One region of the Mycobacterium sp. smrl_JER01 genome, then DNA from elsewhere that is predicted to be linked to it. Evidence: riboswitches for the same ligand, from Rfam matches in the RefSeq annotation. Region 1 holds a riboswitch; each other region holds the start of a gene.
What was found. A riboswitch is a leader RNA that binds a small molecule or an ion and turns the genes downstream of it on or off. The one in region 1 is predicted to bind cobalamin.

Region 2: linked by a shared signal. The riboswitch ahead of ACNUDN_RS19685 (ABC transporter substrate-binding protein) and the one ahead of ACNUDN_RS10060 (FecCD family ABC transporter permease) in region 1 are both predicted to bind cobalamin.
Region 3: linked by a shared signal. The riboswitch ahead of ACNUDN_RS24450 (energy-coupling factor ABC transporter permease) and the one ahead of ACNUDN_RS10060 (FecCD family ABC transporter permease) in region 1 are both predicted to bind cobalamin.

The regions. Positions count from the first base shown of each region.
Region 1 is NZ_JBLXXK020000001.1:2,134,510-2,139,215, forward strand. It holds gene recG (ATP-dependent DNA helicase RecG) at 1-369, shown strand, start outside; gene ACNUDN_RS10050 (hypothetical protein) at 366-704, shown strand; gene ACNUDN_RS10055 (HNH endonuclease family protein) at 701-1,408, shown strand; cobalamin riboswitch at 2,140-2,320, shown strand; gene ACNUDN_RS10060 (FecCD family ABC transporter permease) at 2,430-3,509, shown strand; gene ACNUDN_RS10065 (ABC transporter ATP-binding protein) at 3,533-4,330, shown strand; gene ACNUDN_RS10070 (ABC transporter substrate-binding protein) at 4,387-4,706, shown strand, end outside.
Region 2 is NZ_JBLXXK020000001.1:4,234,279-4,238,984, reverse strand. It holds gene ACNUDN_RS19685 (ABC transporter substrate-binding protein) at 1-1,145, opposite strand, end outside; cobalamin riboswitch at 1,165-1,307, opposite strand; partial or broken gene cysD (sulfate adenylyltransferase subunit CysD) at 1,335-2,307, shown strand; gene cysC (adenylyl-sulfate kinase) at 2,307-4,154, shown strand; gene ACNUDN_RS19670 (3'(2'),5'-bisphosphate nucleotidase CysQ) at 4,151-4,706, shown strand, end outside.
Region 3 is NZ_JBLXXK020000001.1:5,198,347-5,203,052, forward strand. It holds gene ACNUDN_RS24435 (alpha/beta fold hydrolase) at 1-140, opposite strand, end outside; gene mhuD (mycobilin-forming heme oxygenase MhuD) at 180-509, shown strand; gene ACNUDN_RS24445 (serine hydrolase) at 484-1,845, shown strand; cobalamin riboswitch at 1,870-2,071, shown strand; gene ACNUDN_RS24450 (energy-coupling factor ABC transporter permease) at 2,113-2,832, shown strand; gene ACNUDN_RS24455 (energy-coupling factor ABC transporter substrate-binding protein) at 2,887-3,252, shown strand; gene ACNUDN_RS24460 (CbiQ family ECF transporter T component) at 3,262-4,008, shown strand; gene ACNUDN_RS24465 (energy-coupling factor ABC transporter ATP-binding protein) at 4,001-4,706, shown strand, end outside.

The DNA.
Region 1 (4,706 bases):
CAGCTGCATCAGCTTCGTGGCCGGATCGGCCGGGGTGTGCACCCCAGCCTCTGCCTGCTGGTCACCAGACTGCCGGACACGTCCAAAGCGGGTCAACGACTCAAGGCGGTCGCCGGAACGCTGGACGGCTTCGCGCTGGCCGATCTGGACCTGCGGGAGCGCAGCGAAGGAGACGTGCTGGGCTACTACCAGTCCGGGCGCCCTATCACCCTGCGGTTCCTGTCGCTGGCCGAGCACCTGGAGATCATCCTGGCGGCCAGAGAGCTGTGCGAGACGGTGTTCGAATCGGACCCGAACCACGCGGGTATGGCCGCACTGTCGGCGCCGTTCACCGACGCCGACAAAGTGCAGTTCCTGGACATGTCATGAGTCGCAGACAGACCGGGTGGCCGGCCGTCGTGGTGCTGCTGGCGGTGATCGTCGCCTTCCAGGTCGGCTCGACGTCGTCGGCGCCGTCGCACTACATCGCCCAGGCCGACATCCCGACCGTCGCGCCGGGCGCCGATGTGCTTGACGGTCTCGCCGAGGTGCCGTTCCGATTGCGCGGAAATGACCATTGCCGAACGGCTTTCGGTGAGTCGTGGACCGATGACACCACCGCTGCGGGTGGCCGCAACGGTTGCGATACCCGATTCCTTGGGGGGTTCGGCGTGTTGCCGGGGACGTTGCAAGAAGCTGAGTTCATGTCAGGAACGCTCCGATGACCCGGGCAAGGTTGGCTTGGTCGGGTGCGGCTGCAGCGCTGGCGGTTGTGGTGGCGGTGCAAACGGTGATGTCGTCGGCTGGGCCGTCGACGTCGGTGGCCGGGGCCGATCAGCCGACGGTGACCGTTGGGGTTGATGTTCTCGCTGGAGTGCCGGTGGTGCCAGTTCGTGTCCGTCATGGGGATTATCGCCGTGCGGCGTACGGGGAGGCGTGGACTGATGACACCGATGCACCTGGCGGACACAATCAATGCGACACCAGGAACGACATCCTCGATCGCGATTTGATCGAGAAGACGTATGTGGAGATCAGTCGTTGTCCGCGCGCGGTGGCCACCGGTGTGCTGCATGATCCGTACACGAGTACGACGATAGCTTTCCAGCGCGGCAACAAGACTGGTGCAGCCGTGCAGATCGAGCACATCGTGCCGTTGGCCTATTCGTGGGATCAGGGCGCGTGGGCATGGCCGGAATCGTTGCGTGTCCGGTTCGCCAATGATCCCGCCAATCTCCTGGCGGTGCAGGGGCAGGCGAATCAGGACAAGGGTGATAAGGAGCCGGCCTTCTGGATGCCGCCGAATGCCGCGTTTCATTGCCAATACGCGATGCAGTTCATCGCGGTGATGCGGGGCTATGGGTTGGCGCTAGATGAACCATCGGTGCCGGTGTTGCGTGATGCGGCAGCAACATGTCCGAGTAGTTGATGAGGAAGGGCCTGTTCGTGCGTGGCAGTTCGGCTCATGTTATGGGTGGTCGGTATAGCGCGTATCGGCCTCGCGGCCAGCGCCGTCATGGCCGGCTGGGCCAGCAGCCGCCGGTCGGGCTCGACTGCAACGTTCGCTGCAATCCAGCGATAGGTCCCAGGCACTCGTAAACGTCAAGCGTGTGGTGGAGAGCATCGCCCGCATTGTCCACGACGTCAACGGCACACCCGCGGATCGCAACGCCAAACTCAGTTCTATTGTTGCGCATGCAAACTCGACCCTTCAAGGGCGGCCAGGCGACGAGTTGGCGATCAGACGGTGTTCGGCAACATGGCAACGAAGGCGGGCAGGCGATCTGTGGGCGGGGCATCGTCGTTTCGCACCACCGCTATTGAAAATGATTATCATTTATATTACAAAGGGTTGCGATGGTTACACAACGGGTGGCGCGGGGGGATTCATCGACGGCAAGCCAACCGTTTGTGCTGGGGTCCGTTCAACATCCAGGGTGCGCGCCGCAGTCTGGACTGCTCCGGTGGGCCTGGCCCGAGATAGTCGGATCAGGAGCATGCCTTCGTCGGGATTGGCCCAGTGAAACGGTGGGCAGGGCAGCACGTGGACGCCACGGCGCACCATCTCGGTGTACAGCTTCGCTGAGTCGGGGCCGCCCTTAGGTAGCTGTACCCGCGGGCCACACTGATCTGTGGCCTCAATGTGGCGGTGATGGGATAGCCTGCGTTGTTGAGAACGGTTACATCCGTGCAATGCGGGTGTCAGGGAACCCGGTGAGACTCCGGGACTGACGCGCAACGGTAAGGGAAACGTACTCGACATCGGTGATCGGAAACCCCGGCCACCAGCCGAGTGCGGACGATCCCAAGTCCGATTACCTGCCGCTCTCAGCTGTGTCCACCGTGTATCTCGCGTTCAGATACCCCGACATACCGAGGCAAGACTTGTTCATCACCGTTTGCGGGCCGCACCCCGCCTTCTGCTCGCGTCCGTCTCAGACAGCCGGGCAATGACCGTCCGCGAGACAATCCGCTATGACCAGGCATCGGTAGCCACTGTGCACCGTGCGCCGGTTGTCGCGCTGACCACCGTGCTCGCCGCCCTCACCGTGACGAGCATCGTCGTTTCGGTCGCCTTCGGCGCTGAGGACATACCACTGCGAGATGTCTGGGATGCCGTCGCCGGCCGATTCACCGGCGCCACAAGTGATGTGGGATACCAGACCATCATCTGGGAGCTCCGCCTGCCGCGTTCAATCCTGGCAGCGCTGGTCGGTGCGGGTCTGGCGCTGGCCGGCGCCCTCATGCAGGCCCTCGTGCGAAACCCGCTGGCCGAACCCTATCTACTCGGTGTGTCAGCAGGTGCGTCTGTGGGTGCGACGGCCGTGATCACCCTCGGCGCGCTCTCATCCCTGGGGATCTGGGCGCTGTCGGGCGCTGCGCTCATCGGATCTTTGATCGCAACGCTCACCGTCTACGCGGTGGCACGCGCCCAAGGCAGTCTCACGGCACTGCGCTTGATCCTGTCCGGCGTGGTGCTTTCCTCGGCGTTCATGGCGCTCTCGTCGCTGCTCGTCTTCACAGCCGGTGATCCCCACGCCGCCGAAAGCGTCATGTTCTGGCTACTCGGCAGCGTTGCCGGAGCAACCTGGGCCAAAGTTCCGCTCACCGCCGCGGTGGTGCTGGTGTCACTCACTGCTGCGCTACTCATCCACTCATGGCTCGATGCCTATTCCGCAGGTACCGACACAGCAACATCTCTCGGTGTACCGGTCCGGGCGTTGCGCAACACGTTGTTTCTGGTCCAAGCGGTCCTCGTCGGCGTACTGGTCGCCGTATCCGGTGGCATCGGCTTTGTCGGTCTCATCGTGCCCCACGCGGCGCGAATGGTTGTCGGCGCCACCCACCGCGCGATGCTCCCGGTCGCGGTCTGCGGTGGGGCACTGTTCATGGTGTGGGTCGACGTGATGTCGCGGGAGCTGGCAGCGCCCCGGGAAATGCCGTTGGGCATCATCACCGGCCTCGTCGGCGCACCCGTGTTTCTATACCTGATGGGGCGGCGGCGCTATGAATTCGGCAACAACACGTGAAGACCGCCGCGATCACAACCACGATGCCGACCGGTGTCTCTGTGACCGCCCAAGGCGTGAAATGCCGCCGCGGCAACAGAACGGTGGTCTCCGGTGTGGACCTCACCGTGCCTGCCGGGACGCGGTTGGCGGTCATCGGGCCCAACGGCGCCGGCAAAACCACTCTGCTGCGCACCCTATCCGGTCTCGACGCACCAGCATCGGGGACGATCCGAGTCCAGGGCGACGATATGTACCGGATGTCGGCCCGACATCGGGCACGCACTATCGCCGTGGTCGGGCAAGAAGAGCAGCCCTCGGGGGAATTGACCGTTGCCGAGGCCGTGGGACTGGGCAGGACCCCGTACCGAAACCCATGGTCGGCCGCGGTAACCGGCGAGCAGAATATCGTCAACGAGGCCCTCAACGCCGTCGGTCTGCACGGGTGGGGGAATCGATCATGCGTTCACCTTTCCGGTGGTGAACGTCACCGGGTAGTCCTCGCCCGCGCGTTGGCGCAGCGAACTCCGGTACTCGTCCTCGACGAGCCCACCAACCACCTCGACGCAGCGTGGCGGCTGAGATTCATGCAGATTCTCGATGATCTGCAATGCACGGTCGTCGCGGCAATGCACGACCTTGACTTGGTGCTGCGACATTTCGATGCGGTCGCAGTCGTAGCCGGCGGCGGGGTGTACGCCCACGGGCCACCCACCAAGGTCCTCGACTCAGCCCTTCTGCGGCAGGTCTTCGGCGTAGCCGGCGACATCATTGTCCATCCCACAACCGGACATTCCCATCTCCTGCTCACCCATGCCCACCCGGCACCGAACCCATCATGAGGACTACGACAGTGGCACAGAAACCTTTGACGCACAAAGCAAGTCGACCCTTAGTCATGCTGGCTGTCTCCACAGTCATAGCCGGGGTGACCGCGGCGTGCTCGGCGGGGGCCGATATGTCGGCGACGGCCGACACTGTGACGGTAACCAACTGCGGTGAACAGGTCTCCTATGAGCAGCCGCTTGACCGGTTGTTCGTTAATGATGGAGGAATGATTGCGATCGCCTTGGCTGCCGGTGCCCGTGATCAGATGACTGCGGTCAGCTCCATGAGCCGCGACGCCGCGGTGCTCCGGCTCAAATACGGTTCCCAGATAGACGGTCTCAACGAGGTGGCACCAGAGCAGCCGACACTCGAGAACATTGTCGCCGCCAA
Region 2 (4,706 bases), 2.1 Mb from region 1:
GTGACGGTCAGATTCTCGTGCCCGGCTTCACGTAGCAGGGTGCGCGCCCGGTCCGGATCATAGGAGCGTTGCGGCAGCCCGTCGTGGTAGAACGGAGCCCCCTTGCCGTAGAGGTCGTTGCCCTGTTCGGCGAAACCGTAGAACACCGAATCCACCATCGCCTGGCGGTCGACGGACAACCGCATCGCCTCACGCACCCGGGGGTCATCGAATGGTGGTGTGTCGACCCGCATCTGGAAAGCCGACATCACACCGGCCGGAGGCGTGACGAGATAGACGTCGGGTTGCTCGCGCAGCGCGTTGCCCTGCATCGGCGCCAGTTCGTAGACGACGTCGGCCTCACCGGACAGGAAGGCGTTCAGACGTGGCTCGGTCGCGGCGATCTGCAGGATCTCGACGGCGTCGAGATTCGGTGCACCGTCCCAGTGCCGGTCGTTGCGGACCAGCCGGGTCCGGTCACCCGGTGACCACGACTCCAGGGCGAACGGGCCGGTGCCGACGGGCAGCGTCGTCGCGTCGAAATCGTCGGTGCCTTCCTTGATCACGTAGACGTACCAGCCGGCGAGTACGGATCCGAAGTCGGCGAGCGGCTCGTTCATCGCGACGACCACCGAGTGCTCGCCGTCGGTCCTGGTGGCCGGCAGGTCCACCATGGACAGGTCGCCGGCCGATGGCTTGTCGGCATCGAGCATCCGTTCCAGACTCCACATCACGTCGCGCGCCGTCAGCGGGCTGCCGTCGCTGAACTCCACACCCCGCCGGACATGCAGCCGCCATTCGGTGCCGTCGACGTTCGGTTCCAGCGATTCCGCCAGCCGGTAACGCAGCGTGAGGTCGTTGTTGTACTCGACCAGGTGGTCCCAGACGTTCTTGGACAGTGCGCCGCCCGCCGAGTGGGGCGCGACATGCGGATCGAGGACGTCGGCGCTTGCCGAGGTGCCTGCGAACACCGTGCGCAGGGTGCCGCCGCGCCGCGGCGCGTCCGAGGTCGGGTGCCCGGCGGGTGCGACGGTGCCGCAGCCGGCCGACAGCAGGGGAGCGCCGAGGGCAAGCAGTCCGACACCGCCCGCGCCGAGCAGAAACCGTCGCCGATCGACCCTGCGATGGCCGTGCGAGACAGAATTCGAGCCGGGAAGAATATTCACTTTGTACGTCCATCCTCGTGGGGGTTCGAAAATCCGCGCAGGCGATCTGGCTCCCCGTCGCGCGTGCGCGCATCGGGTCACAGTTGCGGGACAGCCCCGGATTCACACCGGTGTTCCCCTGCGTCGGACGACGGCAATCTAACACCGAACGTTGACAGTTGGGTCAGTCGTCGGGCACCATTTCGGGTTATGACCATAAATATGGTCAAATCTACCAACTTTACGAGGAATGATGACCGCGACCGATGAGCTCACGCAGAATGCGGGGCGATACGAGCTGAGTCACCTCCGTGCGCTGGAGGCCGAGGCGATCCACATCATCAGGGAGGTGGCTGCGGAGTTCGAGCGGCCCGTACTGCTGTTCTCCGGCGGTAAGGACTCCATCGTGATGCTGCACCTGGCCATCAAGGCGTTCCGGCCGGGACGGCTGCCCTTCCCGGTGATGCACGTCGACACCGGCCACAACTTCGAAGAGGTGCTGCAGGCCCGCGATGAACTCGTCGCCGAGTCCGGGGTGCGCCTGGTGGTGGCCAAGGTGCAGGACGACATCGACGCCGGCCGGGTGGTCGAGACCATTCCCTCGCGCAACCCCATGCAGACGTTCACCCTGCTGAGGGCGATCCGGGAGAACAAGTTCGACGCGGCGTTCGGCGGTGCCCGGCGCGACGAGGAGAAGGCCCGGGCCAAGGAGCGGGTGTTCAGCTTCCGCGACGAGTTCGGGCAGTGGGACCCGAAGAACCAGCGGCCCGAATTGTGGAACCTCTACAACGGCAGGCACCGCAAGGGCGAGCACATCCGTGCATTCCCGCTGTCGAACTGGACCGAGTTCGACATCTGGTCCTACATCGGCGCCGAGAAGATCACGCTGCCGTCGATCTATTACGCGCATCAGCGCAAGGTCTTCGAGCGGGACGGCATGTTGTTGGCGGTGCACAAGTTCCTGCAGCCGCGCAAGGAGGAGCCGATCATCGAGAAGACGGTCCGGTTCCGCACCGTGGGCGATGTGACGTGCACCGGTTGTGTGGAGTCCACCGCGGCGACGGTGTCAGAGGTCATCGCCGAGACCGCGATCTCGCGGCTGACCGAGCGTGGCGCCACCCGCGCCGACGATCGGATCTCCGAGGCGGGCATGGAAGACCGCAAACGTGAGGGGTATTTCTGATGACCACATTGCTGCGCATCGCGACCGCGGGCTCGGTCGACGACGGCAAGTCCACGCTGATCGGGCGCCTGCTCTTCGACTCCAAGGCGGTGATGGAAGACCAGCTCGCCGCGGTCGAGCGCACCTCCAAGGAGCGCGGGCACGACTACACCGACCTGGCGTTGGTCACCGACGGTCTGCGGGCCGAACGGGAACAGGGCATCACCATCGACGTGGCCTACCGCTACTTCGCAACCGCCAAGCGGAAATTCATCATCGCCGACACGCCCGGCCACATCCAGTACACGCGCAACATGGTCACCGGCACCTCGACCGCGCAGCTGGCCATCGTGTTGGTCGATGCCCGGCACGGTCTGCTCGAGCAGTCACGGCGTCATGCGTTCCTGGCTTCGCTGCTCGGTATCCAGCACATCGTCCTCGCGGTCAACAAGATGGACCTCATCGACTGGGACCGAGAGCAGTTCGAGAAGATCCGCGACGATTTCCACGATTTCGCCGCGCGCCTGGACGTCCACGACGTCACGACGATCCCGCTGTCGGCCCTCAACGGCGACAACGTGGTGTCCAAGTCCGCCGCCACTCCGTGGTACGAGGGACCCTCGTTGCTCGCCCACCTCGAAGAGGTCTACATCGCCGGCGACCGCAACCTCGTCGACGTCCGGTTCCCGGTGCAGTATGTGATCCGGCCGCAGACCCGCGAACACGCCGACCATCGCAGTTATGCCGGTACGGTCGCCAGCGGCGTGATGCGCCCGGGTGACGAGGTCGTGGTCCTGCCCACCGGCATCACCTCCCGCATCACCGAGATCGAGGGGCCCGGCGGTCCTGTCTCCGAGGCGTTCCCGCCGATGGCGGTGTCGATCAGCCTGGCCGACGACATCGACATCTCGCGCGGTGACATGATCGCCCGGCCGAACAATCAGCCCCGGGTCGACCAGGACTTCGATGCCACCGTCTGCTGGATGGCCGACGGGTCGGCGCTCGAACCCGGCCGCGACTACGTCATCAAGCACACCACCCGGACCACACGGGTGAAGGTCACCGGCCTGGACTACCGCCTCGACGTCAACACCCTGCACCGGGACAAGACCGCGACAGCGCTGAAAATCAATGAGCTGGGCCGGGTTTCGCTGCGCAGTCAGGTGCCGTTGCTGCTCGACGAGTACGGCCGTAACGCGGCGACCGGGTCCTTCATCCTGATCGACCCGAACACCAACGGCACGGTCGCCGCGGGGATGATCCTGCCGTTCGTCTCGGCACGGACCTCCAGCCCGAACACGGTGCGCCACGAATCGCTGTGCAAGTCCGAGGACCGGCTGACCAAGGGGCGGACCGTGTGGTTCACCGGGCTGTCGGGCTCGGGTAAGTCCTCGGTGGCGATGCTGGTCGAGCAGAAGCTGCTCGAAAAGGGAGTTCCCGCTTACGTTCTCGACGGTGACAACTTGAGGCACGGCCTCAACGCCGACCTGGGCTTCTCGATGGCCGACCGGGCCGAGAATCAGCGCAGGCTGGCGCACGTCGCGGCGATCCTCGCCGACTCCGGTCAGGTGGTGCTGGTGCCCGCGATCAGTCCGCTCGCCGAGCACCGGGAGTTGGCCCGCAGGGTGGCCAATGAGCAGGGGCTCGATTTCTTCGAGGTCTTCTGTGACACACCACTGGAGGATTGCGAGCGCCGCGATCCGAAGGGGTTGTACGCCAAGGCGCGTGCCGGCGAGATCACCCATTTCACCGGTATCGACAGCCCCTATCAGCGGCCGAAGAACCCGGACCTGAGGCTGACCCCGGACCGGACGCCCGACGAGCACGCGGACGCGGTGATCGCCCTGATCGAGGGCCGGGCCACGTGAACGACCACGAACTGGCGGCGCGGCTGGCGACCGAGGCGGGCGCGCTGCTGCTCGATGTGCGCGCCGAGTTCGCCGATGCGTCGACAGCGGAACGCAAGTCCGCCGGGGACACCCGCTCGCACGATTTCCTGCTGGCGGCGCTGACCGCCGAGCGGCCCGACGATGTGGTCCTCTCCGAAGAGGGCCCGGCCGAAGACACCGAGCCGGCGCGGCTGTCGGCCTCTCGCGTATGGATCGTCGACCCCCTCGACGGGACCCGGGAGTTCTCCGAAGCGGGCCGCACCGATTGGGCTGTGCACGTTGCGCTGTGGGAGCGCACCGGCAGCGGAGGAGAACTCGTCGCCGGCGCGGTCGCGCTTCCCGCGCAGGGGATCACGCTGGCGACACCGACAGTGGTCGCACCTCCGGCGGGGCCGGACGCGCCACGGGTGGTCGTCTCGCGGACCCGCCCGCCCGCGATCGCGTTGCAGGTCAAGGAGGCGCTCTCGGGCACCCTGGTCGAAATGGGTTCGGCCGGAGCCAAGGTCGCGTCCGTCGTCCAGGGGCTCTCGG
Region 3 (4,706 bases), 3.1 Mb from region 1:
CACGGCGCATCATAGGTGTAGACCCGCCCCCACCTGGTCAGCCACGGCAGCTGCCTCGACCAGGTGCTGCCCCGGCCCATCAACCCGTGCACCAGGACCAGCGGCCGCCCGCTGCCACCCCGAGCGGTGAGGAAGTCCATCAGGCCATCATGCCGACCCGGCGCGGTAGCCTGATCGCCATGTCCACCAACACGCCCGTGGTGAAGATCAACGCGATCGAAGTCCCGCCGGATGCCGGTCCGGAACTGGAGAAACGGTTCGCCCACCGCGCCCACGCCGTCGACAACCAGCCCGGTTTCCTGGGCTTTCAGCTGCTGCGTCCGGTGAAGGGTGAGGACCGCTACTTCGTCGTCACCCAGTGGGAGTCCGAAGAAGCATTCCAGGCCTGGGCCAGCGGCCCGGCGATCGAGGCACACGCAGGTGAGCGCGCCAACCCGGTGGCCAAAGGCGCGTCACTGCTCGAATTCGAGGTTGTACTCGACGTTGCGGGGACTGACACCAAGGCCTGAGGCAGGCCGGGCCCGGCGCAGGGTGGCCAGCTGTGTGATCGCACTGCTCTGCGTCGTGTCCCTGGCCTGCGGATGTGCCGCCACACGACCGGCGCCGGCCGACGCCGCCTACGGCGTGCCCATCCAGCTCAACACGCCCCAGGGTCTGCGGGCCAAGCAGACCATGGACATGCTCAACAGCGACTGGCCGATCGGTGAGGTCGGGGTGCGTACCCTGGCGGCCCCCGAGGTCGCCGAGCATGCCGGGGTGACGATGGACCGGATGTGGTGGGACCGCCCCTTCACCGTCACCGGAGTCGACATCGGCGCGGGCCATGCGAAACTCGCCATCACCAACTCCTATGGCGTGGCCCAGACCATCGACCTGCGGACCGACGATGCCGGCATGGTCGACCGGTTCGACGTGCAACTCGTCGCGCCCAGCATCGACACCTGGTCCGACATCGACGAACAGCTGACCCAATCGGGTGCGCGGTACTCCTATCAGGTCGCCAAGGTGACCGACGGCCGGTGCGTCAAGGTCGCGGGCACCAACACCGACATGTCGCTGCCGCTGGCATCGATCTTCAAGCTCTACGTGTTGTTCGCGGTTGCCGAAGCGGTCAAGGCGAACACGCTGGAGTGGAGCGACACCCTGACGATCACCGCGGCGGCCAAGGCCGTGGGCTCCTCGGGGTTCGACGAACTCGCGCCCGGCGCAACGGTTTCCGTGCGCGACGCCGCACAGCAGATGATCTCGGCCAGCGACAACATGGCCACCGACCTGCTGATCGAACGGCTCGGACCGGGAGCGATCGAGCGGGCCCTGGCCGACGCCGGCCATCACGACCCGGCCAGCATGACCCCGTTCCCCACGATGCACGAACTGTTCTCTGTCGGCTGGGGCACCCCCGACATTCGTGAGCAGTGGAAGCAGGCCACCCGGGAGGGTCGCGCGCAGCTGCTTCAACAGACCAATTCCCGCCCCTACGAACCGGATCCGAAACGCGCCCACATGCCGGCATCCGACATCGGCGCAGAGTGGTATGGCAGCGCGGCCGACATCTGCCGGTTGCACGCCGCACTGCAGCAGGGCGCGGTCGGCGAGGCGGCCCCGGTCAAGGACATCCTGTCGTTTCTGCCCGGGATCGATCTCGATCGTGCCGAATGGCCCTACATCGGCGCCAAGGCGGGCAACCTACCCGGTGATCTGACGTTCAGCTGGTACGCCGTCGACCGCTCGGGCCAGCCGTGGGTGGTCAGCCTGCAGTCCAACTGGCCGGAGTTCCGCAGTCAGACCGCCGCGGCCTGGCTGATGTCGATCGCCAGGCAGACGTTCGACCTGATCCCGAACTGAGCACGACCCGAAGCCGCCCAGGAGGTACGCTCCCTTTGCTGCGGTGTACGGGAACCCGGTGTGAGACCGGGGCGGCCCTCGCCACTGTGAATGGGAAGTCGGTGACCGAAGTAGCCACTGCCTGCGCTTTCGCGCGGGTGGGAAGGTGGACGCCGGCACTCCGGGCCACTCTGTGTGGTCCGGTGAACCCATGAGCCAGGAGACCGGCCGCAGCGACCACATCGAATGCCCTCGAGGTGCGGGGCAGAAAGGCTCAACGAGTAGATCATGCACATTGCAGAGGGGTTCCTCCCACCGGCGCACGCCGTGGCGTGGACCATCGTCGCGGCGCCGTTCGTCGTCCACGGGGCCAGACAGGTGGTCCTGACGGTCAGGCGGCAGCCGTCAGCAGGCCCGCTGTTGGCCGCGGTCGGCGCGTTCTCGTTCGTCATGTCCGCAATCAAGCTGCCGTCGGTGACGGGGTCGAGTTCCCATCCCACCGGAACCGGACTCGGCACAGCGATATTCAGGCCACCGGTGATGGCGTTTCTGGGCACGATCGTCTTGCTGTTCCAGGCGCTGCTGCTCGCGCACGGCGGAATCACCACGCTCGGAGCCAACGCCTTCTCGATGGCGATCGCCGGGCCATGGGCCGGCTTCGCGGTTTTCGTCGCCCTCCGCAAGGCCGGGATCGGAATCCTGCCGTCGGTGTTCGCGTTGGCCTTCGTCGCCGACCTGGTCACCTACGTCGTCACCAGCATTCAATTGGCGCTGGCGTTCCCCTCCGTCGAGGGCGGGTTCGTCGAAAGTCTCGCCGAGTTCATGGGTGTCTTCGCGGTCACCCAGGTGCCGCTGGCCATCGTCGAAGGCCTCATCACGGTCGTCATCGTCCGGGTGCTGATCCAGGTTGCGTCCTCGGAACTGCTGAACCTGGGCTTCCTGAAGCGCAAGGATGTTCCGGCCAGCGCCGCCGACGAGGTGCCCAGCAGCGATCGGACGGGGGTCTAGCAGATGGTTCCGCGTAACGAAAACCCAGAATCGGGCCGACGTTCTGTCATCGTGATGGCCGTCGTATTGCTCGCCATCGCAGGTGCCATCGCGGTCGGATCGCTGTTGTACGGGTATGCCGCCGATTCCGAGGCAGAGTTCGGCGGTGCCGACGGCCAGGCCGAAGAAGTGATCACCGAAATCCACGAGGACTACCAGCCGTGGTTCTCGCCACTGGTCGGCGAGCTCCCCGGTGAGGTCGAGTCCGGTCTGTTCGCACTGCAGGCGGGCCTGGGCGGCATCGTCCTGGGCAGCGCGGTCGGCTGGTACGCCGGACGCAAGCGTGGACGTACCGAGGCGCTCACCGCCACGGTGGGGGGCGGTCAGGCGGACGGCGCACCTACGGGTGGGTCGGCAGACGGGACGCATGTCGGCGACTGAGTCGCCCACGTGAATCCGCTCGACCTCAGTGCGGCGCAGAATCGGTGGTCGACCGATCCAGCTGCCGAAAAAGTCTGGTTGTTCGGGGGCTTGCTGCTGTGCGCGATGGTTCTGCCGCCGCGCACCGGTGCGCCGCTGGTCCTGGTCACAGTGGCGGTGGCGACTCTGGTAGTGGCCCGGGTGCAGGTTCGGCTGTTCACCCTCGCCCTACTGGGGCCTGCCGTCTTCATCGTGCTTGGCTCGCTGCCGATCGCCATCGGATTCCGCGGTGGGCCCCACCTGGAGCCCGGCGGGGTCGACCTCGCAGTCGACACCTCACTTCGGGCCATCGCCGCATCGGCGGCGACCATCGGTCTGGCGATGACGACCCTGATGGCGGATCTGCTCGATCTGGCCCGACGGGCCGGGGTGCCGGCCCCGCTGTGCCATGTCGCGGACCTGACGTACCGGCTGGTCGGCATCCTGATCCGGTCGGCGCGCACCTCCCGGGAGGCGATCGGGCTGCGGTTGGGCCTGCGCAACCCGCGGGAGGCGATCGCCGTGATCGGAGCCCAGTCCGCGCTGGTCTTCGTCCGCGCGATTGATCGCGCCCGCGCGATGTCGGAGGCCATGTCGCTGCGGGCCGAACCGGGCCAGACCGCGGTGCTCACCACCGACCGGCCGGTGCGTCCTGCGCGACTGGCGGTCACCGCCGCGGTGCTCGGGGCGGTCGTCGCCACATCCGTGCTGACATGGAGGATCTGGAACGGTGGCTGACGACGAACTCCTCGGACTGCGGGATGTCGGCTTCGCCTATCCGCGCAGACCACCGGTCCTCGACGGGGTGAACCTGTCACTGCGGCCGCGGCAGCGCATCGCGTTGCTCGGCGCCAACGGCTCTGGCAAGACGACACTGCTGCGCATACTCGTGGGGCTGGCGAGGCCGACGACCGGAACGGTGCGGCTGGACGGGACGGTCCTGCAGCATTCCCGCGCGGACCGCACCCGGCTGCGGACCGGGGTGCAACTGGTGCTGCAGGAGCCTGACGACCAGATCGTCGGCGCGACGGTTCGGGCGGACGTGTCGTTCGGGCCGACGAACCTCGGCCTGGACCGGTCAGAGGTGATGGCTCGGGTCGACGAGGCGATGACCGCCCTGAACATCACCGACCTCGCCGACCGCCCGCCGAACCATCTGTCGTTCGGGCAGCGCAAGCGGGTCGCCCTGGCCGGTGCCCTGGCCATGCGCCCGCGCGTGCTGCTGCTCGACGAAGCCACGGCCGGACTCGACCCCAGGGCGGTCGACGATCTGCTGGGCACGCTGACCGCGCTGGCTGCGTCGGGCACCGCGGTCGTGCTGGCAACCCATGACGTCGATGTGGCGTGGACGTGGTCGCAGGAGACGCTCATCCTCGCCGGCGCAACCGTGCGTCGCGGACCTACCGAGGAGCTGCTGACCGCCGACGAGGTGCTCA